3 linked regions of the Sediminicoccus rosea genome follow. The protein of the gene in region 2 interacts with the protein of the main gene of each other region in a pairwise test. Links are inferred from orthologs where the notes say so. Each region holds a gene or a part of one and is shown on either strand. Other genes may lie near its edges. The genes, in order: R9Z33_RS16660, R9Z33_RS01625 and groL.

Region 1 (9,255 bases), 3.1 Mb from region 2 along the record:
TTCGGCTACCTCGTGCTGATGCCGCAGGAAGTCTTCAAGGCTCTCCATATCGACGGTCCACACGCCCGATCCTGGCTGGTCGCCCAGCGGCATCACCCCGGCCAGCAGGGGCGCGGCCTGGCGCTCGAGCCCGAGGCGGAATGCGAGCGAGATCGCCCCCGGCGCGAGTTCGGGCTCGATGGGGCCCGTGAGGGCATGCTGGAGCAGGGAAGTCGCTACAGCTTGGTCTGCGGGTGCGATCGCCTGGGCCAGTTGGATGGCATGCAATGGTGCGAGCCTGCCGGAACGCCTGGCCGCCTCGGCAAAGGGCACGGCGGCTCGGACATCTCCCGCCCGCACGTGCGCCGCCACCGCCATGAGTTGGTCCTCCACCGTCGAGGACTCGGCGCTCGCCAGCAGCACCGCGTTGCGAATCGCTCCCGCCTGATTGCCCACCCCCGCGAGGGCATCTACCTCAAGGCGAGCAAGGTCGGACGGGAGCCGCCCTCCCGGGAAGACTTCCCGGTGAAGGCGGAGGATGTCGAGCGCGGTCCTGGGCTCGCCCCCGTGCACAGCTGCATAGACGATGACCCGGACCGGCTCCGACGTCCCCAGCGCCAGCAGGGCATCCCTATGGCGGAGGATCGCAGTCCAACGCGCCGAGGCGGCGAGCGCTTGCGCCAGGGGCAGCATAAGCGGGTCCGGACGCCCCGTTTGCGCCGCGAGCCGCCCCAACAGCGCCTCGGCTGCAGACCAGTCGCCCGAGCTGCTCGCCGCCTCCACCGTCCTCTCGAGATAGATCGCGTCAGGCTCGTCGGCCCCCTCATCCGCTCCGGGTTGCGTGCGACGCAACTTCCACAGCCAGCCATCCCGAATGGCGAGCGCCTCGGGCGTGGGGAAGGCGGTCGAGGCCTCCAGGATGGCGATCGCCTCCCCGACCCTGCCGTCGGACGCCTCTAGCAACGCGAGGAGAATGACCCCATCGGCGTCGGCATCCCCGCGCACGATCCGATCCTGGATCGCATCCCGAAGGGCGCCCCGGTCCAGGGGCAGGCCCCGCGCCAGTCCCCAATGAGCCGCGGCCACCCACGCCGGATCTGCGGAGAGCATCCTTTTGAGATGTGCGGCAGCGTCGGCGGACCGGTCCCGCAAGTTGCATAGGCAGGCGAGGGCGAACACCTCGGTTTCCCGGCGCTCCGAGGCGTCTAGCTCCTTGCGGCCCATCGCATCGAGGATCTCGAGGGCGCGAAGGATGTGGCCCCGTGAAGTCGCGTCCTCGCGCACGAGATCGAGGGGAACGGGGTTGGGCTGGATTGTGTGCTCCGGACCGAAGGCAGGGGAGAGCGCCACGGCGTAGTGGGCGATGGCGGCAACCCGCATCGTCGCGGGCGACCCCGGCGCTGCCGCGTGGGCGGCGTCCGCGAAGCGCAGCGCTGTCTCTCGGCTACCCTCCATGAGCGATACGAGCGCCCGTAACCGCAGCGTTTCCGCGTGGTCCGCCTCGACCGCCTGATGGTCGGCCAGGACCGCCCCCGCTGCCGCTACTTTCCCCTGGTCGAGTAGGAGCGCGGCGCGGAGGTGCGCGCCGTCCTGGGACGTGGGATCGCCGAGCACCTCAAGGGCGGCGGACGCACCGGCGCGGCGATAGGTAAGCACCGCCCGGAGACGGGGCTCCGTCTGTGGCTCGAGGGCGTCCGCCTCATCGGCAAGCGTCGAGGCGGCCGCGTCATGACCAGCGTGGAGAAAAATGGACGCCTGGAGCCGAAGCACGCGAGCCTTCGTCCCCGCCTCTAGCGCATCCCACTCCGTCCCACCGCGGATTTCCTGGAGTGCAGCGGCCGTCGCCGAAACCTCCCCGGTCCGGAAGCGAGCCAGCAGATGATCGAGCCGGTGCCCCACCGACTGCGAGATCAACCTCCGCAGGTCGTCGAGGGCCGCCGCCGACGGGCCGTTCGGGACCGCGCTAGCCGCCGAGAGCATGTTAAACGGTGCGGAGACGACGCCGCAGACCCGCTCCAGGTGCTCCATGCCGAGGTGCTGGGCGACGATACCGGAATGTGGTCTGAGCTTCTCTTGAATCTGATGAGGGGCCCACACCTCGTACTCCACCCCGATTTGCAGGAACCGCTCTCGTTCCTGCTGGACTTCCGCGTCACGTTGTGCCGAGTGGACGTTCGCCGCCACGACGAGAGTGAAGCGGCGAACCTTCTGGTCCTTCCAGTGCCCGTCCCAGTGCTTCAGGAAGTCGTCCGACCACTCCTTCAGCTCGCCCTTGTCCACGGCCGCGTAACACTTGCACGAGGCGACCTCGATAGTGCCGTCCTGGCGACGTGCGAGGACATCGATGCCGTATTGAAGCTGGCGAGCTGTGCGATAAAGGGTAGCGCTGACGACCCCCGGCTCCTTGTCCAAGAGAGAGACCGTCATTGCCTCGAACCCGTCGGAGGGCATCTCGTGAAAGGGCACGGGAAGGTGCCGGTTTACGCGAATCGAGGGCATCTAGACGAACCATACCGCCCCGGGGACGCATGCGGAACATGCGGATAGGTGGTTAGTGCTCGCGCGCAGACCTGTGTCGAAGCGGAAGCCTTAATCTGCAGCTGACCGATGACTAGATCAGCTTTTTGTGCCCTTAGTTGGGGCGACCATTCGACGAGCGCCCACATCGAGGGAGATCGGCGCTAATGTCGGCTCGGCATTCCGCGAGAGCACGACCATGATCCGAACGTCCCCGGCGACTTGACGCCATGGCCTTCGACGTTGCGGTTCAGCTTCGACCCTGGCCGGCCCGTTTACCGCTTGCGCCGATGTCCCCAGTATTGAGCGGTTGCCGTCAGCCTTACGGCAGCTTCTACGATGGCAGAATAACGTAGAAGGCTTTCGACTCTTGGCCAACTTTGGACAATGTCGGGAAGGCGGCCTGACTTATCCGCATTCGGAGCAGGTCATTAGCCCGCGTTTCTGCCGCTTTGTTTCGATCGAGTAGCCGCAGCGCAGGCAGTTGGCACCGTCGTCGCCTGCGTCGAACGGGTCAGCAATGCGCCTCGTCGGCGTATAGGGCGTCTCTTGGTGAGGCCTCCCGCGTCCCTGGAGCGTTGCAACGACTGGCTCCCCTACGCTCGGCAATGGCGCCCCTCCGGTCTCCACCGATGGCAACTCCTCCTTGGCAACGATGTGTCGGACCGGCTTTGCCGATTCAGCAGCCATCGGCTGGACCGGCACAGCACCCGCGGCGGTCTGCTTTGCGAGGAAGCTGCCGTCCCAGGGCGCAGCGCGAACACGCGTGTCGACGTGGCGTGGCCGGTCCTTCATCGTTGCGTTGGACCGAACGTGCACAACCTCCACGACCCTGCTGCCCGAAGTCCCGGCGCGACCTGGTATCGTCAGTTGTTCGCGCCGGCCTGAAGCCTCCGGCTTGTTGCCTTTGAAGCGGGCGAAGACGCGATCTTCTTCGTTCATGTAGGTTGTGTTCCGAGGGAAGGCGGCGCGCTGACGACGGTCGTCACACTTAGTCTGCGAGTACGGATTCGCCTCAATTGAAGTTCGCTACGGCGGCCCGATTTCTGCGCCTCACGGCGAGGTCCCCAACGCGAAGCATCGGCGCAATACCTTGGGTGGAGTGCGCTGTTTTGCGGTCCCAGAATTCGACCGGTTGCCGGTCGCAATGCGCAACCGTCCCGCGTATCTCGACAAAGAATTATCTATATTTCAGTAACTTAAGGCTTGTAGACTAAATCGCCCAAGTCCCGAGTTTCGGAGATTTTCGGGCCTCCGGAGAGAGATTTCCGAAGTTGTTGCGTTCTCCAACCGTCAAGCCAACGCGGCAAAACCCCAGGAGACCTGCGGTTCACGGCGCTACCAGGGAAGGGAAAATGTGAGGTTGGAAAACCGACTGGAGCAGCGGTGGGAACCGGAATCCAACCTTCGCTGGCGTTCGTGAGACGCGTCTCGCCCACTGAGTCACCGCGTCCCGTGTGTTGGATCCTCGCAGTGCCCGTGCCCGAAGTCGGCCAACGTCTCGATGATGCGACACTCGCCTACGACTCCGCCTTCGCAGCTCGTCGCCATGCGCTGAAGCTCCGCGCGCAGCGCCGAGAGCCGCCGTAGCCGCGCGTCGATCTCGCCAATCTGCGCGGTCGCAAGCGCATGCGCCTGACCGCAGTCGGCGTCTGGCCTGTCCGCGAGGTCGAGCAGTGCGCGGATGGCCTCGCTCTCGAACCCCAGTTCTCGGGCGTGGCGAATGAACCCAAGGCGGCGCAGATGCGCAGCGCCGTAGGCTCGGTGTCCACCCTCGGTTCGGCTTGGCGGCGGGAGCCACCCCTCCTGCTCATACCACCGGATCGTGGTTGGCTTGACGCCGGTGGCGCGCGCGAGGTCTCCGATCGAGAATGTCGCGCTCACTTCCGGTCGGCCTCATGCTTGGCAAGAAAGCGTGCGAAGGCGGCCAGGGCCTTCTCGCTGGCATGGTGCTCAAGCCCCTCGGCATCGGCTTCCGCCGTCTCCGGGTCGAGTCCCACCGCCAGCAGGAAGCGGACGACCAATTCGTGTCGCGCCCGGGCCGCGGATGCCACCGCCTGGCCGGCGGGCGTCAGGAAAAGCCCGCGGTAGGGTTTGGTCTCCACCAGGCCGTCGCGCTGTAGCCGCGCTACCGTCGCGGCGACCGTCGCCTGGGCAACACCCATGCGTCGGGCAATATCCACGGCACGCGCCTCGCCTTCCTCCTGAAGGAGGTCGGCGATCAGCTCAACGTAGTCTTCGGCAATGGCCGAGCGGTCGGCTTCGCGCTGCTGCGTGAAGCGCGCTGCGTGATCTTCCGGGGGCGGGAGGGAACGTGGCGAGGCGCGAGGCATGCCTGACATTAGCGCCTCCGCTTGACATCAGCCATAGCCCGATCACTATGATTTAGCAGACACTAAGTTTTGGAGGACGAGCGTGAACCCGCCATCCGAGGTTGCCGCGCCACCCGCACCGGCCGGCCTGCCGAGCCTGCCGGAGGTCCACCGCTCGGTTACGGTGCCCAACGCAGGCGGTTTCCTCCGCAAGCTCTTTGCCTTCATGGGTCCGGGCTATCTGGTTGCCGTCGGCTACATGGACCCGGGCAACTGGGCGACCTCGCTCGCCGGCGGCTCGGCCTTTGGCTACACGCTGCTGGCGGTCGCACTGACCTCCTCGCTGATGGCGATCCTGCTGCAGGCGCTGTGCGTTCGCATCGGCGTCTCGACCGGCCGTGATCTGGCGCAGCTCTGCCGTGAGCGGTTCCCGAAGGTGGTCGCCTATCCGCTGTGGCTCTTCGCCGAGATCGCGATCTGCGCCACCGACCTGGCCGAACTCATAGGAACTGCCATCGCGCTCGAACTGCTGTTCGGGATCCCGCTGCTCTACGGCGTGTTCCTGACCGCTTTCGACGCCTTCCTGATCCTGTGGCTTCAGAACAAGGGCGTGCGCTGGCTGGAGGCGCTGATCTTCGGCTTCATCGTGCTGATCGTCGGCTGCTTCGGCATCCAGATCGTGCTCTCCGACCCGGACTGGGCGGCGGTGCTGAACGGCTACATTCCCGCCGTCTCGATCGTGACGAACCAGACGCAGCTCTACATCGCCATGGGCATCCTCGGCGCCACGGTGATGCCGCACAATCTGTACCTGCATACCGCCGTCGTGCAGTCGCGGTCATGGAACCTCGACGAGGCCGGCAAGCGGGAGGCGATCAAGTTCGCCACCATCGACAGCACGCTGGCGCTGACCCTGGCGCTATTGATCAACTCGGCGATCCTGATCACCGCGGCCGCCACGTTCCACGCCAGCGGCAATACCGAGGTGGCGGAGATTGGTGAGGCCTATCAGCTGCTGACGCCGCTGTTGGGCGCCGGCATCGCGGCCACCGCCTTCGGCGTGGCGCTGCTGCTGTGCGGGCTGAACGCCACCGTCACAGCCACCCTGGCAGGGCAGGTGGTGATGGAGGGCTTCCTGCGGTTCCGCCTGCCGCCTGTGCTGCGGAGGTTGGTAACCCGGCTGATCGCCATCATCCCCGCGGTGATCGTCACCTGGATGTATGGGGCGTCCGGCACCGCGCAGCTGCTGATCCTCAGCCAGGTGATCCTGTCGATCCAGCTGCCCTTCGCGGTGATCCCGCTGATGCTGTTCGCGCAGGACCGAAACCGCATGGGTGTCTTCACGGCACCGGCTTGGCAGCTCGCGCTTGGCTGGGCGACGGCGGCGGTGATCGTCGGGCTGAACATGAAGCTGTTGTTCGACGCTGCTTTCGGAGACTGACGTCAACGCGTTGCAACGGAGATGACCCATGGTGCGGCGAAGAAGCGTTCTTGCGGTAATGCTCGCCTTCCCGCTGATGGAGCCGGCGCGACGGGCATCCGCAGCGGGAGATCTCTCGCGTCAGGACCCCATCACCGTCGTCGTGGAACTCGGACGCCCCGACGGCCGCCATGCATTCGAGCCCAACCGGCTGCGCTTCGAGACCGGGAAGCTGTACCGGCTCGTACTGCGGAACGTGAGCAGCGATCCTCACTACTTCACCTCAGACGAGTTCGCGGCGCGGATCTTTACGCGGAAGGTCCAGGTCACCCAGCGGCAACCCGATGGGCGGGAGGTGACGCTCGCCGAGTTCAAGGGCTCGATCCGCGAGATCGAGGTCTATCCCGGCCATGCTGCCGAATGGTGGTTCGTCCCGGTCGCGACAGGGCGCATCACGGACCTCCGCTGCGGCATCGTCGCTGCCGATCGTCGCACCCATGCCGAGCACGGCATGGTCGGCGAAATCCTCATCGAGTAGCGGCTCGCAGCCACCTTCAGGTTGCGAACCCGCGACATGGGATCATCTCTGATAAGCCGATTGACCTTCCCCTTGAGGCAAGGTGCAGGTTCAGCAGAACGGAGAACACCCATGACATCACGGCGCTCGCTGCTCACCACCGCCCTGCTCACGGCGCTGCCGATCCCCGTCCTTGCCCAGCGCGTCATGCGCATCAGCGTCTGGCGCGACCCGAATTGCGGATGCTGCACGGGCTGGGTCGCGCATCTGCGCGCCGAGGGCTTCACCGTGTCGGACCAGGTGGTGCCCTCAGTCGCCCCGGTACGGCGCCGTCTCGGGACGCCCGCCGATCTGCTGTCGTGCCACGCGGGCGAGATCGAGGGCTTCGTGCTCGAAGGCCATGTGCCCGCCGCCGCCATCCGCCGCCTGCTGGTCGAGCGCCCCGAAGGCGTTCGTGGTCTGGCTGTACCGGAGATGCCGGTCGGCTCCCCTGGCATGGAAGTGCCCGGCGCGCCTGTGGACAGCTACGACGTGATCGCGTTCGGCAGCGGCCCGCACAGGCCCTTCATGCGCTTCAACGGGCCGAACCCGGCCTGAGGCAGGCGAGGAGACAAACCGCGCTCCCCGCCGAACGCGCATCCGGCGGGCATTGGCCCGTCCTTGGTGACGGATGGTAAGCAGTACCGCTCGCCCCCTGCAGGTTCAGGGGGTCTGGCAGCAGTCCTCAGGCGAGCGCGGTCGGCGCGAACAGGATGCCGTGCGGGGAGCGTCCGACGCGTATCGTCCTGACGGCGCCGCTGCGCGGGTCAAGCGTTGCGATGCGCCCGGACCACCGCAGCGTTGCCCAGATCAAGCCATCCGCGTCAAAGGTCAGGCAGTCCGGCCCGCCGCCGATTTCGTGAACGCGCTTGACCTCAAGCGTCTCCGGGTCGAGCGCGGTAATGCGGCTGTCGACACGCGATGTCACGTACACCAACCCATTCTGCGGCGCTTCGAACACAGCGTGGGCGCCGCGGCCGACGGTGATGCGCCGGTCTGCCTGACGGGTCACCGGATCGATGACCGCGACGAAGTCCCCGCCCATCACGCCGACCAGGATGCGTCCGCGATGCCAGAGGATGCCGGCGGGTTCCCGGCCCACATCGGCACGCCACGCTTCGGTCCTGGTGTCGAGATCGATCGCGATCGCGGCGTCATCGCCCTGGAGCGTGACGAAGGCGTACCGGGAATCCGGGGAGAAGGTGACATGGCTTGGCTTCCGGCCGGCCTGAAGCCGGCCTTCGAAGCGCAGCTCGGCACCGTCCCAGCCGTAGATGTCCACCTGGTTGCGCCGCAGGCTGGTGACGACCAGCCGACGCCCATCCGGCGTAAAGCCGAGGTTGTAGGGGTTGCTGATCGGCTCCCGCCGCCGCACCTCGCCGGTGCGCGGGTCGAGGAGGAACATCTCGTTGGCACCCGAATCGCCGACCAGGATGAGGTCGCGCGCAGGCGTCAGGACCAGGTGGTGCGGTTCCCGCAGGACCGGGACGCGACGCTGGTCTCCGCTGCTCGCCGGGTCCAGCACCTGCACATTCGCATCCAGTGAGTTCAGCACGAACAGAGAGCCGGAGGGCCTCGGCGCGATGGCCCGCGCCAGCGGCTGGCTCTTCGCCGTGCTCGTCCCGGCAATCAGCGGCGCTGCCAAGGCGGCACCCACCAGAAGTCGGCGGCCGAGACGGGTTTCCTGGGGATCGAACTGTCGCACGGCCGATGTCCTGGCGCTGGGGGGAGGCAGTGTTTCCGAACATCACCGCCGGGGCGCAAGCAGAAAAGCGCGCGGCCAGGATCCCGCGGGGCACACGCTGTCCGGTTCCCGGGGAAATCGCATCAGGAAGCAAATCACCCCTTGAACCTCTAGTCGCTGGAAGTCCCATAACGTCTGTCGGGACCATTGGACGTATATCATGGGCGCAGCGACGAAACTGACCTGGCGGGTGGAGGGCATGGATTGCGCCTCCTGCGTCGCCAAGGTGACCAAGGCCGTGGAGCGGCTGCCCGGCGTCTCCGCCGTCGAGGTCAACCTGATGGCCGAGCGGCTGACGCTGGATCTCGACCCTGCCGGCAGGCCGGAGGCGGTCGAGGAGCAGGTCACGGCACTCGGCTACGTGGCAAAGCGGCTCGGTGGTACGGTGGCGGCCCCGCCCGTGGGCGCGGCGCTGGCCGCGTGTGGCCATGACCACGATCACAGTCACGGCCACAAGCACGACCAGGGTCACGACCACGCGCCCGCCGCGGCCAAGGCCGCGGCCCCGGAGCCCGCCGGCCATGGCCACAGCCACGCTGACCATGACGACCCCGCCGACGCCACGAAGCCCTGGTGGGCGACGGGCAAGGCGAAGCTCGTCTGGCTGCTCGGCGCGCTGGTCGTCGGCGCCTATGCGCTCTCCCTCGTCCTGCCTGAACGGCTGACGTATCCCCTGTTCCTCGCCGCTACCGCCGTCGCGCTGGTGCCGTTCGGCCGGCGCGCCTGG
Region 2 (9,164 bases):
GCCGCGCTGCCGGCCATGCAGGCGCGGCGTTTCGGCCGGATCCTGAACATCACCAGCTATTCGGTGAAGATGCCGATCGGCCGGCTGGAGCTCTCCAACGGTGCCCGCGCCGGGCTGACCGGGGCGCTGGCCTCGCTGGCGCGACGGGTGGCCGCGCACAACGTGACCATCAATCACCTGCTGCCGGGCCCCTTCGACACGGACCGCGTGCGCGGCAATTGGGAGGTGGTTGCCAAAGGCGGCGGCGCCGATGTGGCGGAGCTGGAGCGCCGGGCGGTGGCAGGCATCCCGGCTGGCCGCCTGGGCACGGCCGAGGAGTTCGGCGCCTTCGCGGCCTTCCTGTGCTCGGTCCATGCGGGCTTCACGACGGGCCAGAGCATCCTGCTCGACGGCGGCTCCTACCCGGGGACTTTGTAAAAGCCCTCAGACGCCGGGCGCGCGCTCCGCGCGCTTGGCTTCGCCGCGCGACAGGTGTGCTGGCCGTGAGGTCAGTTGGGCGGCGCCGGCCGCGTTGCGGCCGGATTCGTCGAGGCCAGCTCTCGATCCGAGTTGGGTGACGCTCACCGAATCGGCCGCCCGCCCCGATGCGCCGGGTGCAATGCTGACACGCGCCGGAAACACTCCTGCCTCCCTGGGGGAGATTCCGGCATTTTCCCGTGGCCCCCCGGGGGGCTTTCGGCGGGGTTTCCGGCGCCCCCGGGGGGAGACACGAAAAAACTTCGCCCATCCGGGATTTCCCGCTTGCATGCTGGTGCCGCTGGCCCTACATCGCGCCTCACAAGACGCAGTACGCACGTGCCTCTGGCCCCAGGCCCACGGAGCTGAGCCCCTGAATAAGGCTTGCCACCGCGGCGCAAGGTTTACGCAACGACGTCAAGCGTTCTGGCAACCCCGTGGTTCACGCCACGGTTTTTTTCTGGTCGCTGGTTCGTTCGACCGTTTCGTCAATCTGGGGCCACCCCTGATGGGGTCGGTTCCACATGTTTGTGGAGTATCGTGCGATGACCCCCAAGGTCGCTCGCTACCTGGCGGATCACCAGCCGGCCACGCCCTGCCTCGTGCTGGATGTGGACCGCGTTGCGCATAATTTCGCCCGCCTCCGGCAGGCGATGCCGCTGGCGCGCATCTACTACGCCGTGAAGGCCAACCCTGCCGCGCCGATCCTCGACCGGCTGGTGGGCCTCGGCTCCTACTTCGACGCCGCCTCCTTCCAGGAGGTCGAGATGTGCCTCGCCTCGGGCGCCGCGCCGGACTCCATCTCCTACGGCAACACCATCAAGCGCGAGCGCGACATCGCCGCCGCCTATGCGGCAGGCGTGCGCATGTTCGCCTTCGACAGCGAGATGGAGCTGGAGAAGCTCGCGCGCTCCGCGCCGGGCAGCCGCGTCTATTGCCGCATCCTGGTCGGCAATGACGGCGCCGAGTGGCCGCTCAGCCGCAAGTTCGGCTGCGAGGTCGAGATGGCGCGCGCGCTGATGATCCGCGCGGGGCAGCTCGGGCTCGATGCCTTCGGCCTCTCCTTCCATGTCGGCAGCCAGCAGACCAAGACCGCCGCCTATGAGGCCGCGATCGCCAAGGTCGCCATGCTCTTCACCGACCTCGCCGATGCTGGCGTGAAGGTGCGCATGGTCAATCTCGGCGGTGGCTACCCCGTGCGCTACAAGGCGGAAGTGCCCGAGATCGACGATTTCGGCTCCGCGATCATGGGCGCCATGGCCGAGCATTTCGGCAATGCGATCCCCGAGATCGTGATCGAGCCCGGCCGCTTCCTGGTGGCCGATGCGGGCGTGGTCTCGAGCGAGGTCGTGCTGGTCAGCCGCAAGGCCGAGAATGACCCGGTGCGCTGGGTCTATCTCGATATCGGCCGGTTCGGTGGCCTGGCGGAGACCGAGGGCGAGTCGATCAAGTACGCCTTCCGCACGCCGCATGACGGCGGCAGCGACGGCCCCGTGACCATCGCGGGCCCGACCTGTGACAGCACGGACACGCTCTACGAGAAGAGCAACTACCGGCTGCCGATGGCGCTGACGGCCGGTGACCGCGTGGAGCTTCTGGCCACCGGCGCCTACGTCACCACCTATGCCAGCCAGAAGTTCAACGGCTTCGAGCCGCTGGCCGAGCACTACATCTGATCGAGACGGGGAGCGCGCGAGCGCTCCCCCATCATCCAGCCGCCCGCGCCACCGGCGCCCAGCGTGCCGTTTCCTCCACCACGAAGGCCTGCATCTGCGCCCCGCTCATGTTGCCGAGCGAGGCGAGCCCCAGCGCGTCCATGCGCTCGCGCACCACGGCCTCCTGCATCGCGGCCTGACAGATTTCGTTGATGCGCGTGGCGATGGCCGGCGGGATGCCGGCGGGGCCGGCCAGCAGGAACCAGTTGTTCGCCACGACGGATGGGAAGCCCGATTCCCGCACCGTGGGCACATTCGGGAAGATCCCGATGCGCTCGGCGCTGGTGAAGGCCAGCGCCCGCAGCGCGCCCTGCCGCACCGAGCCCGCATGCGCGCCGATCGTATCCCAGAGCGAGGTCACGTCGCCCGAGAGCACCGCCGCCTGCGCCTCGGGCGCGCCGCGGAAGGGCACATGCAGCAGCCTGACCCCCACCGCCTGCTCGAAGAGCATGCCGGCGAGATGCCCGATGGAGCCGGCGCCGGAATTGCCGAAGCTGATGCCCTCGGGCCGCGCGCGGGCGGCGGCCGCATAGTCCTGGATCGTCTGGTAGGGGCTTTGCGCACGCACCGCGCAGACGATAGGCGCGCCGCCAAACATGGTGATGAAGGTGAAGCTCTCCGGCCGATAGGTGATATTGCCCATCAGCGTGGGTGCGACCGTCAGCGGCCCGGTGTTGGTGATGAGCAGGGTGTGGCCATCGGGCGCGGCCTGCGCCGCCTGCGCCGTGCCGACCGAGCCGCCGGCGCCCGGCCGCGCCTCCACCACGAAGGGCTGGCCGAAGGCGCGCTCCAGCCGCTCGCTCATCAGGCGCATCACCACATCGGTGGTGCCGCCGGGGGAATAGGGATTGATCACGCGCACCGGGCGGCTGGGCCAGGCCGGTTGCGCCGCGAGGGTGACAGGCGCGGCGAGCGCGCTGCCCAGGATGAGGCGGCGGGACAGGGGCATGGGCTCACTCCTGCTGAAAGGCGCGGCAGAAACCGGAGAATCCGGCGCCGCACCCCTCGGCGGAGCGAAAATCATGCCAGAGGCAGGATCAGCCCTTGCCGGCCACCACCACCATGGCGGGCTTCAGCAGGCGGCCATTCAGCGTCCAGGCGCTGGTCCATGCCTGGAGCACCGTGCCGGGCTCCACGCCTTCCGGCGCGGGGGCCTCGCTCATCGCCTGGTGCAGCTCGGGGTCGAAGGGCTGGCCCTCGGCCGGCTTGCGGTGCACGCCGTGGGTTTCGAGGCGCTGCAGCAGGAAGCGCTCCACCCCCTCGAAGCCGCCGCGCATCTTGCCGATGATCTCGGCCTCGCCTTCCTCCGCCTTGGGCAGAAGATCGAGCCCGCGGCGCAGGTTTTCCGCCACTTCCGTCATGTCGGTGGCGAATTTCTGCACGGCGTAGTTGCGCGCCTTCTCCACCTCGTCCTTGCCGCGGTTGCGGACGTTCTGGACCTCGGCCTCGGCGCGCAGCCAACGGTCCTTCATCTCGGCCAGCTCGGCCTCGAGGGCGGCGATGCGCTCCTCCGGCGTGGGGGCGGGCGGGGGCGCGTCAGGGGTCTCCGGCGTGGCTTCGGCCGGGGAAGGGTTGGGTTGTTCGCTCATGCCTCAGAGGTAGGCGCGTGGCGGCGCCGGATCAACCCAGCAGCCGGCCGATGACGCGGGCCGTGTAGTCCACCACCGGGATCACACGGCCGTAATTGATGCGGGACGGCCCGATCACGCCGATCGCGCCCACGATCTTCTCCTGCGCGTTGCGGAAGGGCGCGACCACCACGGAAAGCCCCGCGGTGGAGAAGATGCCGCTTTCGGCGCCGATGAAGATCTGCACGCCCTCGCCCCGCTGGGCCAGTTCCAGCAGCTTGAGCGTGGTCTCCTGCGCCTCCAGCCGCTCGAACAGCGCCTGGATCTCCTGCACGCGGGCCAGGTTCTCCATGTTCTCCAGCAGCCGCGCCTGGCCACGCAGGATGAGCGAGCCGCTGCCACCGCCCGCCCAGGTCGCCATGCCCGCCTCCACCACCTGGGTGGTCAGCGCGTCCAGCGCGGTGCGGTTGGCGGCGATCTCGGCCATCACATTGGCGCGCGTCTCGTCCAGCGTGCGGTCGGAGAGGCGGGCGTTGAGATAATTGCCCGCCTGCACCAGCGCCGAAGGCGGCAGGCCGGGCGGCACCTCGATCACGCGGTTCTCCACGCGGCCATCGCCCTGCACCAGCACCACCAGCGCGCGGCCGGGGCCGAGCGGCACGAATTCGATATGGCGCAGCGGCGCCTCACCCTTCGGCGCCACGACCAGGCCCGCGGCGCCGGCCAGGCCCGAGAGCATCTGCCCGGCTTCCGCCAACGTGTCCTGCAGGGAGCGCCCATGCGCGGCGCAGCGGGCGGCGATCTCGGCGCGCTCCTCCTCGGCCAGGTCGCCGAATTCCAGCAGGCCATCCACGAAGAGGCGCAGCCCCTGCTGCGTCGGCAGGCGGCCGGCGCTGGTGTGCGGCGCGTAGAGCAGCCCCGCTTCCTCAAGATCGGCCATCACGTTGCGGATGGAGGCGGGCGAGAGGTTCAGCGGCAGGCGGCGGGAGAGGGTGCGGCTGCCCACGGGCTCGCCCGTCGCGACATAGACTTCCACCAGCTCGCGCAGCACGGCGGTCGAGCGGGGGTCCAACGCGCTGGTGGCGATACTCGGCACCGCGAAGAGGGGTGTCTTGATGGGGGTGTGCATCGCTGGCGATAGCTTGGTTATCCGGGGGGCATTGGTCAACCTTTCCCGGGCGGCCCCCCAAGGGTGCCCCAAAGGGTGGCCCCTGGTCAGCGGGCCGCGCTTTGCCTATTGCGGCCCCAGAAACCTGAGGATTGCCCGAACATGCGCCCATCCGGCCGCGCCCCCGACGCCCTGCGCCCCATCTCCATCGAGACCGGCATCGCCAAGCATGCGGAGGGCTCCTGCCTGATCCGCATGGGCAACACCGAGGTGCTCTGCGCCGCGAGCCTGGAGGCGCGCGTGCCGCCCTTCATGCGGAACCAGGGCCTGGGCTGGGTGACGGCCGAATACGGCATGCTGCCCCGCGCCACCCATACCCGCGGCGACCGCGAGGCGGCCCGCGGCAAGCAATCCGGCCGCACGCAGGAGATCCAGCGCCTGATCGGCCGTTCGCTCCGCGCCGTGACCGACCGCAAGGCGATGGGTGAGATGACCGTCACGCTGGATTGCGACGTGATCAACGCCGATGCCGGCACGCGCTGCGCGGCCATCACCGGCGCCTGGGTCGCGCTGCACCTGGCCTTCCAGCATGCCAAGCGCAACAACATCCTCAGCGCCATCCCGCTGACCGATCATGTCGCCGCCATCTCCTGCGGCATCGCGGGCGGCGAGGCGATCCTCGACCTCGACTATGCCGAGGACAGCACGGCCGATGCGGATGCGAATTTCGTGCTCGCCGGCAATGGCAACCTGATCGAGGTGCAGGCCACGGCCGAGGGAGCGCCCTTCAGCGAGGCGCAGTTCCTCGCGATGCTGGACATGGCGCGGGACGGCGTGGCGCAGCTGGTCGCCGCCCAGAAGGTCGCCGTCGGCCTGTGAGGAAGCTGGCGCCGGGCCGGCTGGTCCTTGCCAGCCACAATGCGGGCAAGCTGCGCGAGTTTTCCGCGCTGCTGGCCCCGCATGGCCTGGAGCTGGCCTCGGCTGGCGCGCTCGGCCTGCCGGAGCCGGCGGAGACGGGCACGACCTTCATCGAGAATGCCAGGATCAAGGCGCTGGCCGCCACGCACGCCACCGGCCTGCCGGCCCTGGCCGATGACAGCGGCGTGGCCGTGGCCGCGCTTGGGGGTTCGCCTGGCGTCTATACGGCGGATTGGGCCATGCAGCCGGACGGCACGCGCGACTATGCCGCTGCCATGGCGCGCATCGCCGCGGAGGATCGCAGCGCGCGGCGCCGCTGCGCCTTCGTCGCCGTGCTGGTGCTGGCCTGGCCCGATGGCCACAGCGAGGCGTTCGAGGGGATCTGCGCCGGGCATTGGGTGGCGCCGCCGCGCGGCGGGAATGGCTTTGGCTATGACCCGATGTTCGTGCCCGATGGCGCTGCGCTGACCTTCGGCGAGATGACGCCGGAGGAAAAGGCGCGGCATAGCCACCGGGCGCGGGCCTTCGCCGCGCTGGCGGCAGGGTGTTTGGGCTGACCGGCAGGAAACTTGAGTTTCCTGCACCTTCATCACACAGAAGATCCAAGAAACTGAGTTTGTCGGCGCGAGAGCGCGAGAGGGCAGCGCCCTCTCGCAAAGGCCTCAGCTCGCCTTCTTGAGGAATCCCGCAAACGCCGCCTGCGCCTCCGGGCTGCGCAGCCGCTCGCCGAAGCTGACACGCTCGGCCGCCATCGCGGCCTTCACCGCCTCCATGTGCGGCGCGCGGATCAGGCGCTTGGATTCCTGCACCGAGCCGGGCGGGAGCGCGGCCAGCGTGGCGGCCATCTGCGCCGCCGTCGCCTCCACCTCGTCATCCGCGACGGCCCGCGTGGCGAGGCCCGCAGCCGCCGCATCCGCGCCGCTGAAGCCCGCACTCGCCAACAGCCACCAATTGGCGATGGCGGGGCCGACGCGCGCGGGCATGAGCAGGGAGGACCCGGCCTCGGGGCAGAGGGCGAGGCGCGTGAAGGGCATCATGAGCCGTGCCGTCTCGCTGGCCACCACCACGTCGCAATGCAGCAGCATGGTGGTGCCGATGCCCACCGCATTGCCGCGCACGGCAGCGACGACGGGCTTCCGGAAGGCGAGGATCGCCTCGAGGAAATCGAAGGCGGCACCGGGGTCCTTCGGGTCACGCTCACCGGCCTTGGCGAAGTCGCCGATGTCGTTGCCCGCGGTGAAATCCGCGCCGCCGGCCAACAGCACCACATGCACCGCTTCATCGGCGGCCGCGGCGTGCAGCCCGGCCGCCATGCCGCGATACATGTCGCGCGTCAGCGCGTTCTTCTTCTCCGGCCGGTTGAGGCGGATGGTCATGACGGCGCCGTGGCGCTCGGTCAGCACATGGTCGGTCATCGCGTTTCCCCTTTGCGGAGGGGAATTAGATCAGAAGATCGCGGCGAAGGGGAGGATGCGGATGGGGGCTCCGGGCGCCAGTTCCGTGACGCTTTCGGGCAGTTCCGCGAAGCCGTCCGACTGCGTGAGCGAGGTGAGCAGCCCCGCGCCCTCGCGCGGGAATTTTTGGGCGACGAGACCTGCCTCGGTTTCCGCGAGCGTCACGCGCACATATTCGCGGCGGCCCAGCTTCTTGCGATAGGCGAAGCCGCTGACGGCCGGCACGCGCAATAGCGTCTCGGGCGCCGCACCAGCGAGGCGCAGCGCCAGCGGCCGCACCAGATGCAGGAAGGTGACGACGGCCGCGACAGGATTGCCCGGCAGACCCACCATGGGCACGCCCTGCACCACGCCCATCGCCGCCGGCCGCCCCGGCTTCACCGCGAGGCGCCAGAAGACGAGCTTGCCCGCACCCTCGATCGCGGCACGGACGTGATCCTCCTCACCGGTCGAGACGCCGCCGGAAGTGACCAGCAGGTCCTGCGTGGCGGCGGCGGCATGCAGCGCGCGCGCCGTCTCGGCCGCGTCGTCGGGCAGGATGCCAAGGTCTGTCACCTGCACCGGCAGGCGCGCCAGCATGGCCATCAGCGTGAAGCGGTTGCTGTCGAAGGTCTGCGCCGGGCCGAGCGCGGCACCGGGCGAGGCCAGCTCATCGCCGGTGGAGAAGACGCCCACGCGCAGCAGCGGCCGCACCGGCAGCGTCGCGAAACCGAGCGCCGCGGCAAGGCCGAGCTCGGGCGCGCGCAGGCGGCGGCCCTCGGGCAGGGCCTCGCTGCCCTGGGACACATCCTCGCCGGCGGGGCGGGCATTGGCGCCGGGCTTGAGGCCGGGCGGCAGCAGCAGCGCATCACCCTCCAGCCGCGCATCCTCCTGCATCATCACCGTGTCCGCGCCCTCGGGCATGGGCGCGCCGGTGAAGATGCGGGCGGCGGTGCCGGGGGCGACCATGCCGCCGGAATGCCCGGCGGCGATGCGGCCGGCCAGCGTCAGGCGCGTCTCGCCATCGGGCGAGAGATCGGCATGGCGGAAGGCATAGCCATCCACCGCCGAGTTGAAGAAGGGCGGCAGCGGCGTTTGCGCCCGCAACGGGCCAGAGAGCACGCGACCCAGCGCCGCGCGCAGCGGAACCTCCTCGGCGCCCGGCAGCGGCGTCACGCGCTCCAGGATCAGCGCCTGCGCCTGCTCCACCGTGAGCAGCGGTCCCCCGAAGGCGAAGCAGTCATCGGAGAGCTGCGCCATGGCTCAGCGATAGTCCACCGCGAGGCGCAGCGCGGCATCGGCGATGGCGGGGATGTCGTCCAGCGACACCCAGGCGGGGGCGCCCGGGGGTGGGGCTACATCGCTCGCCACCAGGCCGATGCGCGGATCTTCCGGGTGCAGCCAGGGCTTGCCGTTGGCGGCGCGGTGCACCTCGATCTTCGGATGCGCCTCGCGCTTGAAGCCCTCGATGATGACGAGGTCCACCGGGGAGAGATGCGTGAGCAGTTCCGCGAGGGCCGGTTCCGGCGCGTCGCGATGTTCGGTCATCAGCGCCCAGCGCTTCGCAGAGGCGACCAGCACCTGTGAGGCGCCGGCCGCGCGATGCTCGAAGGAATCCTTGCCCGGCTGGTCCACGTCGAAAGCGTGGTGCGCGTGCTTGAGGGTGGAGACGCGAAGCCCGCGCCCCCGCAGTTCCGGAATGAGCCGGGTGAGGAGCGTGGTCTTGCCCGCGCCGCTCCATCCCGCGAGGCCGATGATGCGCATGGGGGCCTTTCAAACCCCCAGGCGCGGCGCGTCAAGCATGCGCGTCAGAACCGATAGGCCACGCCCGCCGTGATGGTCTGGAAGGTGGCGAAGTTGTAGGTGGTGTCATTGTCCACGCCGCCGGTCAGCATGCGCCAGCCGAGCGTTGCCTGCCATTGCGGCGTCAGGTCGAAGCCGGCGCGCAGGCCGAGATCCACCGCGC
Region 3 (9,381 bases), 4.6 Mb from region 2 along the record:
GCCTGATTGAGCGGAAGCAGGCTTAGTTCACGCCCTCAAGCGCCGGGCGCCGCCTCCGGCGGCTTGGCTTCGCCGCGCCATGGGCGCGCTGGACCATGAGCCCGGTTGGGCGGCGCCGGCCGCGTTGCGGCCGGATGGTTTTGCTGAGCGGCCCCAAGCGCCGGGCGCCGCCTCCGGCGGCTTGGCTTCGCCGCGCCATGGGCGCGCTGGACCATGAGCCCGGTTGGGCGGCGCCGGCCGCGTTGCGGCCGGATGGTTTTGTTGAGCGGCCCCAAGCGCCGGGCGCCGCCTCCGGCGGCTTGGCTTCGCCGCGCCATGGGCGCGCTGGACCATGAGCGCCGGCCGCGTTGCGGCCGGATTCTCCGAGCATGCTGCCTGTCTTGATCACGCCCGCGCCAACAGCTTCGGTGCCGGCGGCACCAGTTCCTCCGGCCGCATCGGCCGTCCCACCAGCCAGCCCTGGATGATGTGGCAGCCCGCGCGGCGCAGCGCGAAAGCCTGGCCCTCCGTCTCCACCCCCTCGCCGATCACCTCGATCCCCATGCCACGCGCCAGCGCCATGGTGGCGCGCAGCACGGCGTAGGATTTCGGATCATCCGGCAATCCCGCCGTGATGGAACGGTCGAGTTTCAGCCGCTGCACCGGCAGGCGCACCACATGCGGCAGGCCGGAATGACCGCCGCCGAAATCATCGAGCGAGAGCGGCACCCCCACCTCCCGCAGCGCGGCCAGGGTCCGCGCCACGCCGGGCAGGTCGCGAATGGCCAGGTCCTCCGGGATCTCGATTTCCAGCCGCGCGGCCTCCACCCCGGCCGCGGCCAGCGCCTCCGCCACCTCGGTGGCGAAGGCCGGGTCATGCAGCGTCGCGATGGAGATATTGATGCCAAGATGCGCCGGCGCCTCCGGCCGCGCGCCCCAGCCGGCCAGCAAGGCCACCGCGCGGTTGAGGACGAAGCGGTCGAGCTGCAGCATCAGCCCCGATTCCGCCGCCGCGACGAGAAGCTCCGCCGGCGGCACGCTGCGGCCGAGCCGCGCACTGTCCCACCGGATCAGCGCCTCGGCGCCGATCAGCCGTCCGCTCTCGAGGTCGAGCTGCGGCTGCACATGCAGCTCGAGCTCGCCGCCCACCAGCGCCTCGCCGAATGCCTCCCGCAGCTCCGCCCGCTGCTCGGCCCGCGCACGCAGCGCGGGCTCGAACAGCGCCACCGCATCGCCGGAGGCCGCCCGCGCCTCGAACAGCGCGAGGTCGGCGGCGCGCAGGAGCTGGTCCGCCTCCTGCCCGTGTTCCGGCGCGCAGGCGACGCCCAGGCTGCCGGACAGCGGCAATTCCGTGCCGCCGATCTCGATCGGCCGGCGCAGCGCCTGACGCAGGCGTTCGGCCAGCGGGGCCGCGCTTTCCGCCCCGGCGCCGAAGGCCAGGACGGCGAATTCATCCCCGCCCAGCCGGCTCACCAGGTCGCCGGGGCGCACCGCCTCGCGCAGCCGCCGCCCGGCCTCCACCAGCAGCGCATCGCCCATCGCCTGCCCGTGGCGGTCATTGGCCGCCTTGAACTGGTCGAGGTCCACCAGCACCAGCACGCCGCGCTGCTCGGCGGCCAGCATCTCCTGCAGGGCCGCGCGGAAGGTGCCGCGGTTGATCAGCCCGGTGAGCGGGTCGCGCTCGACCAGATGCTCGATCCGCTCCTGCGCGGCCTTGAGCGGCGTCACATCCACCACGGAGAGGATGCAGCCCCGCAGCCCCTGGGCCGAAAGCCAGGGCGAGGCGGTGATCCGCAGGCGCCGCTCCGTCTGGCAGGGCAGGGCGAGCTGCGCCTCGCTCTCCACCTCCGTGCTGAAGCCGAAGGGACCCTCCGGATCGGCGGGCGAGGTGAGCACGAGGCCGGATTCCGCCAGCGCCGGCGGGGCCTGGGCGCCGAACAGCGCCGTCAGGCGGCGATTGGCGAAGATCGTCCGCCCCTCGTCATCCAATTGCCAGATGCCGACGGGCGCCATCTCCAGCAGCGCGCGCAGGCGGCCCTCGGATTCCGCCAGGGCCAGCTCGCCGCGCTTCACGGCGGAGATGTCCACCGCGAAGACCGCGACCTCGCCGCCCGGCAGGCGCGTCTGCCGCATGCGCTCCCAATGGCCCTCGGCGGTGAGGATCTCGAAGGGCTCGCCATCGGCGCGGGCGTGCTTCCCCATCCGGCGGGCCATCTCGGCGGCGCGCTCATGGGGCGGCAGATGGGCGAGCAGCGCCTGCATCACGGCGCCCAGATGCGGCCGTGGGCCGAGCGGCGCGACGCGGCGCGTCCATCCCTGCTCGGGCCGCCCATTGTGCCAGACCAGGCGTTGATCGGGCGCGTAGATGGCGACGCGATAGGGCGTGGCGGCCATCACCTGCCGCCAGAGCGAGCCCTCACGGCGCAGGCGGCAGGCCCACCAGCCGAGCAGCCCGAGCGGCAGGACCAGCAGGAGAGCCCAGGGCGGCGCCGGCAGCCAGGCAAGGCCGAGCATCAGCGCCGCGGCCAGGGCGGTGCCCAGGCACAGAAGCGGGAGGTTCAGGCGCGGCGGATGGGGCATGGCACTCTCTTCCAAGGGAAGATAGCGCCGGGGCCGGTTAAGCCTTCCTTGCGGCTCCGCCGGAAAAACCGATTCAGATCAGCGCGATGAGCGCCAGCGCGGCCAGGGCGCCGCCGCCTGTCAGCAGCGCGGCGCGCAGTGCGCCACCCGCGGCCACCTGCCCTTCCGCGCGGGCCAGCAGCCAGCCCGCCGCCGCCACGCCGCCGAGCGTGAGCAGCAGCGAGGGCCAGGCGCCCGGCGCGGCCAGCAGCATCAGCGGCAGCAGGGGCAGGAGTCCGCCCAGCGCCTGGCCGACCGCCAGCGCCGCCGCCTCCTGCGCCGCACGCGCCGGCTGCGGCTCGATGAGGTCGAGTTCGAAGCGCATCATGAAGTCCACCCAGCGGCGCTTGTCGGCGGCGATCGCTTCCACCGCGCGGGCCAGCGTGTCGCCGCGCAGCCCGTAGCGATGCAGCACGGCCGCCACCTCCCAGCGCTCGCGCTCGGGATAGGTCTCGGTCTCCTCCTCCTCGCGGCGGCGCTCGGCCGCGTAGCGTTCGGTGGCGCCGAGCACGGCGAAGTAGCGCGCGAGCGCCGCGACCACGGCGCCAGCCCCCAGCGCGGCCACGCCGCCCGCAAGCAGCGCAGGGCCGGTGACGCCCAGCGCCATGAGCCCGATGACCACCGCGAGCGGCAACACCGGCCCCTGCGCGAGGCCTGTGAGGAAGGGCACCTCGGCACGGCTCAGCAGGGCATGCTGCTCCCCCTCCGGGGGCCCTGGCGGTGCGGGCGGCAATCCGTCGCGATAGGGGTGGGGGGCAGGCTGATCCATGGGGCGATCCTACCTCATCCGGGCATCGCGGCGAAACCTCCGCATGGCGCAACAAAAAAGGGCGCCCGGTGAGGGGCGCCCTTTCGGCTCGACAGTCCCGTGGGACCGTCGAATTCAGCTGGCCTTGAGGTTGACCGCGGACGTCTTGCCGCGCTCTTCCGCCAGTTCGTAGGAAATCTGCTGGCCATCCTTGAGGCCCTGCAGGCCGGCGGCCTGAACCGCCGTGATGTGCACGAACACATCGGAGCCACCACCGGCCGGCGAGATGAAGCCGTAACCCTTGGTCGCGTTGAACCACTTCACGGTGCCAGAAGCCATCCGCTTATTCTCCAAAAGCATGCGCGCGGGAATCTCCGGCGCATTATCACCCACTCCAGCCGGACTTCGCAGGACATGCGCTTCACGCCCACACCTTTCCCGGCAGGGGCACGCGATGTCCGGCGGGTACACATCCAGCGGGTCTGAAGAGAGCTTCTGGGGTCGGCACGGCAAGACGAAGGTGGGAGCACAAGCGCAGATCGGCCGGGGGAAGTCAAACAAAACCGGCAGGCCTTCTGCCATGCACCGGACGCGTGGCGCGCAAAAAGAAAGGGCGGCCCTTGCGGACCGCCCCTCCCGTTACGCGAACCGAGGTGACCTGGACTTAGAAGTCCATGTCGCCCATGCCGCCCATGCCGCCACCGGGGCCACCGGCGGGCGCCGCGGCCTTCGCCGGACGCTCGGCCACCATGGCTTCCGTGGTGATCAGCAGCGAGGCGACCGAGGCCGCATCCTGCAGCGCCGTGCGCACGACCTTGGTCGGGTCGATGATGCCGGCGGCCACCAGGTCCTTGTACTCGTCGAGCTGCGCGTCGTAGCCGAAGGTCCACTCGCCCGAGCGGAGCACTTCACCCGCGATCACCGCGCCGTCCTTGCCGGCGTTGGTGGCGATCTGCTTGACCGGCGCCTGGATCGCCTTGCGGACGATCTCGATGCCGACCTGCTCGTCGCTGTTCAGGCCCTTGAGGCTGCCCAGGTTGGTCGAGGCGCGCAGCAGCGCGGTGCCACCACCCGGAACGATGCCTTCCTGAACGGCGGCGCGCGTCGCGTGCAGCGCGTCGTCCACGCGGTCCTTGCGCTCCTTCACTTCCACTTCGGTGCTGCCACCGACGCGGATGACGGCCACGCCACCGGCGAGCTTCGCCAGGCGCTCCTGCAGCTTCTCGCGGTCGTAGTCCGAGGTGGTCTCCTCGATCTGCGCCTTGATCTGCTCGCAGCGGCCGTTGATCTCGTCCTTCGAGCCGGCACCATCCACGATCGTGGTGTTCTCCTTCTCGATGCGGATGGTCTTGGCCTTGCCCAGCATCGCCAGCGTGACGGTCTCGAGCTTGATGCCGAGGTCCTCGCTGATCAGCTGGCCGCCGGTCAGGATCGCGATGTCCTCGAGCATCGCCTTGCGGCGATCACCGAAGCCCGGCGCCTTCACGGCGGCGATCTTCAGGCCGCCACGCAGCTTGTTGACCACCAGCGTGGCCAGGGCCTCGCCTTCCACGTCCTCGGCGATGATGACGAGCGGACGGCCGCTCTGCACCACGGCCTCGAGCAGCGGCAGCATCGGCTGGAGCTGGGAGAGCTTCTTCTCGAAGATCAGGATGTAGGGCTGATCCATCTCCGCGATCATCTTCTCCGCATTCGTGATGAAGTACGGGGAGACATAGCCGCGGTCGAACTGCATGCCCTCGACGACGTCGAGCTCGGTCTGGATGCTCTTGGCTTCCTCGACCGTGATCACGCCCTCATTGCCGACGCGCTCCATGGCGGAGGCGATCATCTCGCCGATTTCCTTCTCGCCATTGGCGGAAAGCGTACCGACCTGGGCGACCTCGGCGGAGGTGGTGATCTTCTTGGTCTTGGCCTCGAGCTCCGAGACGACCTGGGCCACGGCCTTGTCGATGCCGCGCTTGAGGTCCATCGGGTTCATGCCGGCGGCGACAGCCTTGGCGCCCTCGCGGACGATGGCCTGGGCCAGCACCGTCGCGGTCGTCGTGCCGTCACCGGCGGTGTCGTTGGTCTTCGAGGCCACTTCGCGCACCATCTGGGCGCCCATGTTCTCGAACTTGTCGGCGAGCTCGATTTCCTTCGCGACGGTCACGCCGTCCTTCGTGATGCGGGGCGCACCGAAGGACTTGTCGATCACCACGTTGCGGCCCTTGGGGCCCAGCGTCACCTTCACGGCATCGGCCAGGATGTCCACGCCACGAATCATCTTCTCGCGCGCGGAAGCGCCGAACTTCACGTCTTTGGCAGCCATTTGATCACCTCATATGGGGTTGAAAGCGATGGTCGTTCGGGCCTTTAGGCCTCGACGATGCCCATCACGTCGGATTCCTTCATGATCAGCAGCTCTTCGCCGTTGACCTTCACCTCGGTGCCGGACCACTTGCCGAACAGGATGCGGTCACCCGCCTTCACGTCGAGCGGGCGGACCTTGCCCTCTTCATTCACGGTGCCGGCGCCGACGGCCAGGACTTCACCTTCCTGCGGCTTCTCCTTGGCGGTGTCGGGGATGATGATGCCGCCCGCGGTCTTTTCCTCGGCCGTGATACGGCGAACGAGAACGCGGTCGTGCAAGGGGCGGAACTTCATGTCGGTTCTTTCCTCCTGATGAGTCAGGCTATGGGAACCTCCCCGCGTGCGGCGCCTGTTGGCACTCACTGGCGAGGAGTGCCAGCGACTTAGGCTTGGCCTCAGGCAGAGTCAAGACAGATGGCAGCACTCTCTGAGTGCGAGTGCTAATCCGCTGAATCAACAGAAGATTTTTCTGGCGAAGCCGCTTCCGATCATGTCAGCCTCATGACGTGACCAGCCCGTCGGACGGGCCGGCAGGAGGATCAGCCGGTCCCGCGGGTTGGAAAACGACCCCGAAGGAGGCTGCTTGATGCTGGATGTACTCTCCCCGATGGTCCGCCAGAAGGACTGGAGGCTCACCACCGCGGAAATCCTCTACCACATGCCCGACCACCCGGGCGTCCTGCAGACCTTCATCTGGCAAAAGCACGACCTGGCCCCGAGTTTCCCCGAACTCACCCGCTTCCTCGACTTCTGGAAGCGCGAGATCGAGGGGCCGCTGCATTCCGTTCGAGTCGCGAGCGCGGCGCTGATCCGCCCGGCGGACCTGAAATACGCGAACGGGGTGTTTTTGTTGCATTAATGCCCTCAAGCGCCGGGCGAAGTTTTTGACGCCCTCAGACGCCGGGCGCGGCCTCCGGCCGCTTGGCTTCGCCGCGCGACGGGTGCGCTTGGCCGCACGGGCAGTTGGGCGGCGCCGGCCGCGGTGCGGCCGGATTCGTCAGGGTTCGGCCTGACCTGATGTGTTCGGCGAGCTTGGGGGCTTAGCGGGCGGCCCCGCTCCAGGTGATCGCACCCGCCGTCCCGCAGGCCCCACAAAGCGGCTTCCACGCCGAATGCTCCGCCCCGCAATGCCCGCAGCGCCAGACCGGCTCGACCGGCGCGGCCGCCGCCTCGCGCAGCCAGCCCGCCTCGCGCTCGCGCGCCGCATCCGGCCCGTGCTCGGCGCGCTCCACCTCGCCCAGCAGGGCGTAGCAGCGCCGGTCGGCCTGGCCGGTCTCGCGCCAGAGGTTCAGCTCATGCCGCGCCCGGCCAGTCAGCCCGGCCTCGAAGGCGATGCGCGCACGCAACAGCCGGCTCTCCGGATGGGCCGGGGTGTGGCGGGTCAATTCCTCCACCAGCCGCACCCGGCGGATGCGGTCCGTGTCCAGGCCCAGCAGCAATTCCGCGATGCCGGGATGCGGCGCGGCGTTCCAGCCCTGCTGCAGCACGCCGCGCGCCCGGCGCGGGTGCCCGGTGTCCAGCAGCCGGCTGGCATGGGCGATCACGCCCGGCGCGAAGCCCGGCTCGGCCAGGAAGGCCTGGCGCTCCAGTTCGGCCGCGCGGAGTGGGTCCTTCTCCTGCAGGGCGGCCGCCAGGCTGAGCGCCGCGCGGGGCCCGTCGGCGCCCGAGAATGCCAGCGCCTCGCCCCAATCCTGCCGGCGCCGCGCCACCTCCGAACGCTCGGCGCGCAGCCATTCGGCGCTGGGCTCGGCCGATTGCGCCTCGGCCGCAATCTCGCGCGCGGCGTCCCAATCGCCCCGCGCCTCGGCTTGCCGCAGCAGGCCGCGCAGCCCCAGGAAGCGTGCCTCGGGCTGTGCCGCCAGGGCCTCGAAGGCCTCGGTGGCGGCGGCCTCGTCCCCCTCGGCGCGGGCGGCCTCGGCGGCCAGCAGCAGGAGCTGCGGGCTGTCCCCCATCAGGCGGCGGGCGCGCGTCACCTCGATGCGCGCGGCCTCCGCCCGGCCGGCGGCCAGCGCCACCAGGGCGCGGGTCAGCGCCAATTCGCCCTCGGCCCGGTGCTGCCGCTCCAGGCGCAGCCGGCGCCGCGCTGGCCAGGCCAGCAGCCAGGACCACAGGCGCAGCAGCGCGTGCAGCAGCAGGAAGCCCAGCGCCGCGGCCAGGATGCCAGCGGCCAGCGGCAGCCCGATCCAGAGGTCGCCATGGCGGATCTCGACGCTGCCGCCGAGATCCATCAGCGCCATCACGCCGGCGAAGCCCGCCAGCAGGACCAGCAGCAGCTTGAGGACCAGCCGCATCAGCCGCCGGCCAGGGCGCGCAGGGCGAAGCGCGCCTGGGCGAGGGCCTGGGCCTCCTCCAGCCAGGCGCGCATGCCCTGGCGCAGCGGCTCGGGCAGGCGGCCGAGATGCCCGAGCGCACCCTCCACATCGCCCGCCTCCAGCGCGCGCCGGGCGCGTTCCACATTGGCCTCGGTCGCGTCGCCCCAGACCACCTCCTCGCCCCGGCGGATGGTGAGCAGGCTGTTCAGCCGCGGCAGCGTCCCCTCCTGCGCGGCGGCGCGCGCCTGGCGCAGCGCCTCCTCGAAACCGAGGCGCAGCGCCGGTTCGGTCGGTGGCGGGCTGGTGGCGAAGCGCGCGAGGGCGGGCGGCGCGGGCTGGCCGAGCCGGGCCAGCGCCGGCGCCAGGGGCTGCCCGGCATCGAGCAGCGCGCGCAGGGCATCAATGGCCGCCAGCCGCTCGGTCCGTGCCTCGGCGGCGGAGAGACGCTGCAGGGCCTGCTCGACGGGGGCAAGGCGTTGCGCCGCCAGCGCCTCGATCGCGGCCACGCGCTGGGCGACCAGCGCCTCCAGCGCGGCCAGCCGCTGCAACAGCCCGGTCTCCAGATTGGTCACGCGCTGGCCGAGGCTCGCCTCGCCCGCCAGGCGCGCCTGGTCGAGATGCGCCACGCGCGCGGTGAGCGCCTGCTCCGCCGCCTCCCGCCGCGCCGTAGCATCGGCCATGCGGCCCGTGACGGCCGCATCCAGCGCCGCCGCGCGCTGGTCGAGCCGCGCGGTACCCGCCGCCTCCACCGCTGCCGCCGCCTCGGTGATGCGCTGGCCGAGCGCCGTCTGCAGCGCGGCGATGCGCTCCTGCAGGGCGGCCTCGCCCGCCGTGCGATTGGCCATGACCTGCCGCTCCAGCGCGGCGAGCGCCACCGGGTCGCCCGCCGGACGGTCGCTGAGCAGGCGGATGGTCGCCTCGGCGGCGGCCAGGCGGGTCAGTGCGGCTTCCAGGGCGACCGGCTCCACCACGGGCCGCGCGGCGAGTTGCTGAATGGCAGCCTCAGCCATCGCCACGCGGGCATCCGTGCGCGCGGGGGGCGTGCGGCCGCCGAGCAACCAGAGGATGGCCAGCACCAGCAGCAGCCCCGCCCCCAGCAGTGCCACCCAGGCGGGATCGAGCTTGCGGGTCATGGGAGCAACTCCAAGAGATGGTCCTGGTCGGGCCGCCGCGCCACGCGGATGCGTCGCCAGCGCACCGTCTCCAGCGCCGCCGCCACGCGCGGGCTGATGGCCAGCGCCTCGATGCCCTGGAGCGCCGCGCCAAGCCCGGTGCCCGCGAGCAGCGCCACGCTACACGCGGCGCTGCGCGGGGAGAAGAACATGGCGTGTGACACCTGACCGGCCGCGATGGCATCGCGCGCCGCCTCCG

What was found.
Region 1: the proteins of R9Z33_RS01625 (region 2) and R9Z33_RS16660 interact in binary tests that used the Escherichia coli proteins (3 or more experiments, as listed by UniProt). The link is inferred for Sediminicoccus rosea from one-to-one orthologs.
Region 3: the proteins of R9Z33_RS01625 (region 2) and groL interact in binary tests that used the Escherichia coli proteins (3 or more experiments, as listed by UniProt). The link is inferred for Sediminicoccus rosea from one-to-one orthologs.

Annotation. Positions count from the first base shown.
Region 1 is NZ_CP137852.1:3,434,766-3,444,020, reverse strand. The notes cover bases 4,228-7,080. They hold R9Z33_RS16660 (Nramp family divalent metal transporter), read left to right. Parts: upstream 4,228-4,911; coding sequence 4,912-6,249; downstream 6,250-7,080. Other genes in these bases: R9Z33_RS16650 (DUF411 domain-containing protein), read left to right, coding at 6,878-7,080; R9Z33_RS16655 (cupredoxin domain-containing protein), read left to right, coding at 6,308-6,766; mntR (manganese-binding transcriptional regulator MntR), read right to left, coding at 4,377-4,829; R9Z33_RS16670 (MerR family transcriptional regulator), read right to left, coding at 4,228-4,380. Outside these bases: R9Z33_RS16680 (hypothetical protein), read right to left, coding at 1-2,445; R9Z33_RS16675 (hypothetical protein), read right to left, coding at 2,905-3,438; more of R9Z33_RS16670, read right to left, coding at 3,940-4,227; more of R9Z33_RS16650, read left to right, coding at 7,081-7,342; R9Z33_RS16645 (YncE family protein), read right to left, coding at 7,470-8,489; R9Z33_RS16640 (heavy metal translocating P-type ATPase), read left to right, coding at 8,689-9,255. UniProt on the Escherichia coli protein: H(+)-stimulated, divalent metal cation uptake system. Involved in manganese and iron uptake. Can also transport cadmium, cobalt, zinc and to a lesser extent nickel and copper. Involved in response to reactive oxygen.
Region 2 is NZ_CP137852.1:332,635-341,798, reverse strand. Bases 1,985-4,746 are described here. They hold R9Z33_RS01625 (nucleotide exchange factor GrpE), read right to left. Parts: upstream 3,761-4,746; coding sequence 3,209-3,760; downstream 1,985-3,208. Other genes in these bases: hrcA (heat-inducible transcriptional repressor HrcA), read right to left, coding at 3,792-4,746; R9Z33_RS01630 (Bug family tripartite tricarboxylate transporter substrate binding protein), read right to left, coding at 2,164-3,120; R9Z33_RS01635 (type III PLP-dependent enzyme), read left to right, coding at 1,985-2,132. Outside these bases: R9Z33_RS01645 (SDR family oxidoreductase), read left to right, coding at 1-417; R9Z33_RS01640 (hypothetical protein), read right to left, coding at 424-564; more of R9Z33_RS01635, read left to right, coding at 1,002-1,984; more of hrcA, read right to left, coding at 4,747-4,868; rph (ribonuclease PH), read left to right, coding at 5,010-5,726; R9Z33_RS01610 (non-canonical purine NTP pyrophosphatase), read left to right, coding at 5,723-6,322; R9Z33_RS01605 (enoyl-CoA hydratase-related protein), read right to left, coding at 6,428-7,180; R9Z33_RS01600 (molybdopterin molybdotransferase MoeA), read right to left, coding at 7,211-8,458; mobB (molybdopterin-guanine dinucleotide biosynthesis protein B), read right to left, coding at 8,462-8,962; R9Z33_RS01590 (hypothetical protein), read right to left, coding at 9,007-9,164. UniProt on the Escherichia coli protein: Participates actively in the response to hyperosmotic and heat shock by preventing the aggregation of stress-denatured proteins, in association with DnaK and GrpE. It is the nucleotide exchange factor for DnaK and may function as a thermosensor.
Region 3 is NZ_CP137852.1:4,932,906-4,942,286, forward strand. Bases 3,335-6,313 are described here. They hold groL (chaperonin GroEL), read right to left. Parts: upstream 5,658-6,313; coding sequence 4,011-5,657; downstream 3,335-4,010. Other genes in these bases: R9Z33_RS23775 (VIT1/CCC1 transporter family protein), read right to left, coding at 3,335-3,367; R9Z33_RS23780 (cold-shock protein), read right to left, coding at 3,482-3,685; groES (co-chaperone GroES), read right to left, coding at 5,702-5,992; R9Z33_RS23795 (usg protein), read left to right, coding at 6,285-6,313. Outside these bases: R9Z33_RS23765 (prephenate/arogenate dehydrogenase family protein), read left to right, coding at 1-26; R9Z33_RS23770 (putative bifunctional diguanylate cyclase/phosphodiesterase), read right to left, coding at 385-2,559; more of R9Z33_RS23775, read right to left, coding at 2,633-3,334; more of R9Z33_RS23795, read left to right, coding at 6,314-6,557; R9Z33_RS23800 (heme biosynthesis HemY N-terminal domain-containing protein), read right to left, coding at 6,739-7,989; R9Z33_RS23805 (hypothetical protein), read right to left, coding at 7,989-9,143; R9Z33_RS23810 (uroporphyrinogen-III synthase), read right to left, coding at 9,140-9,381.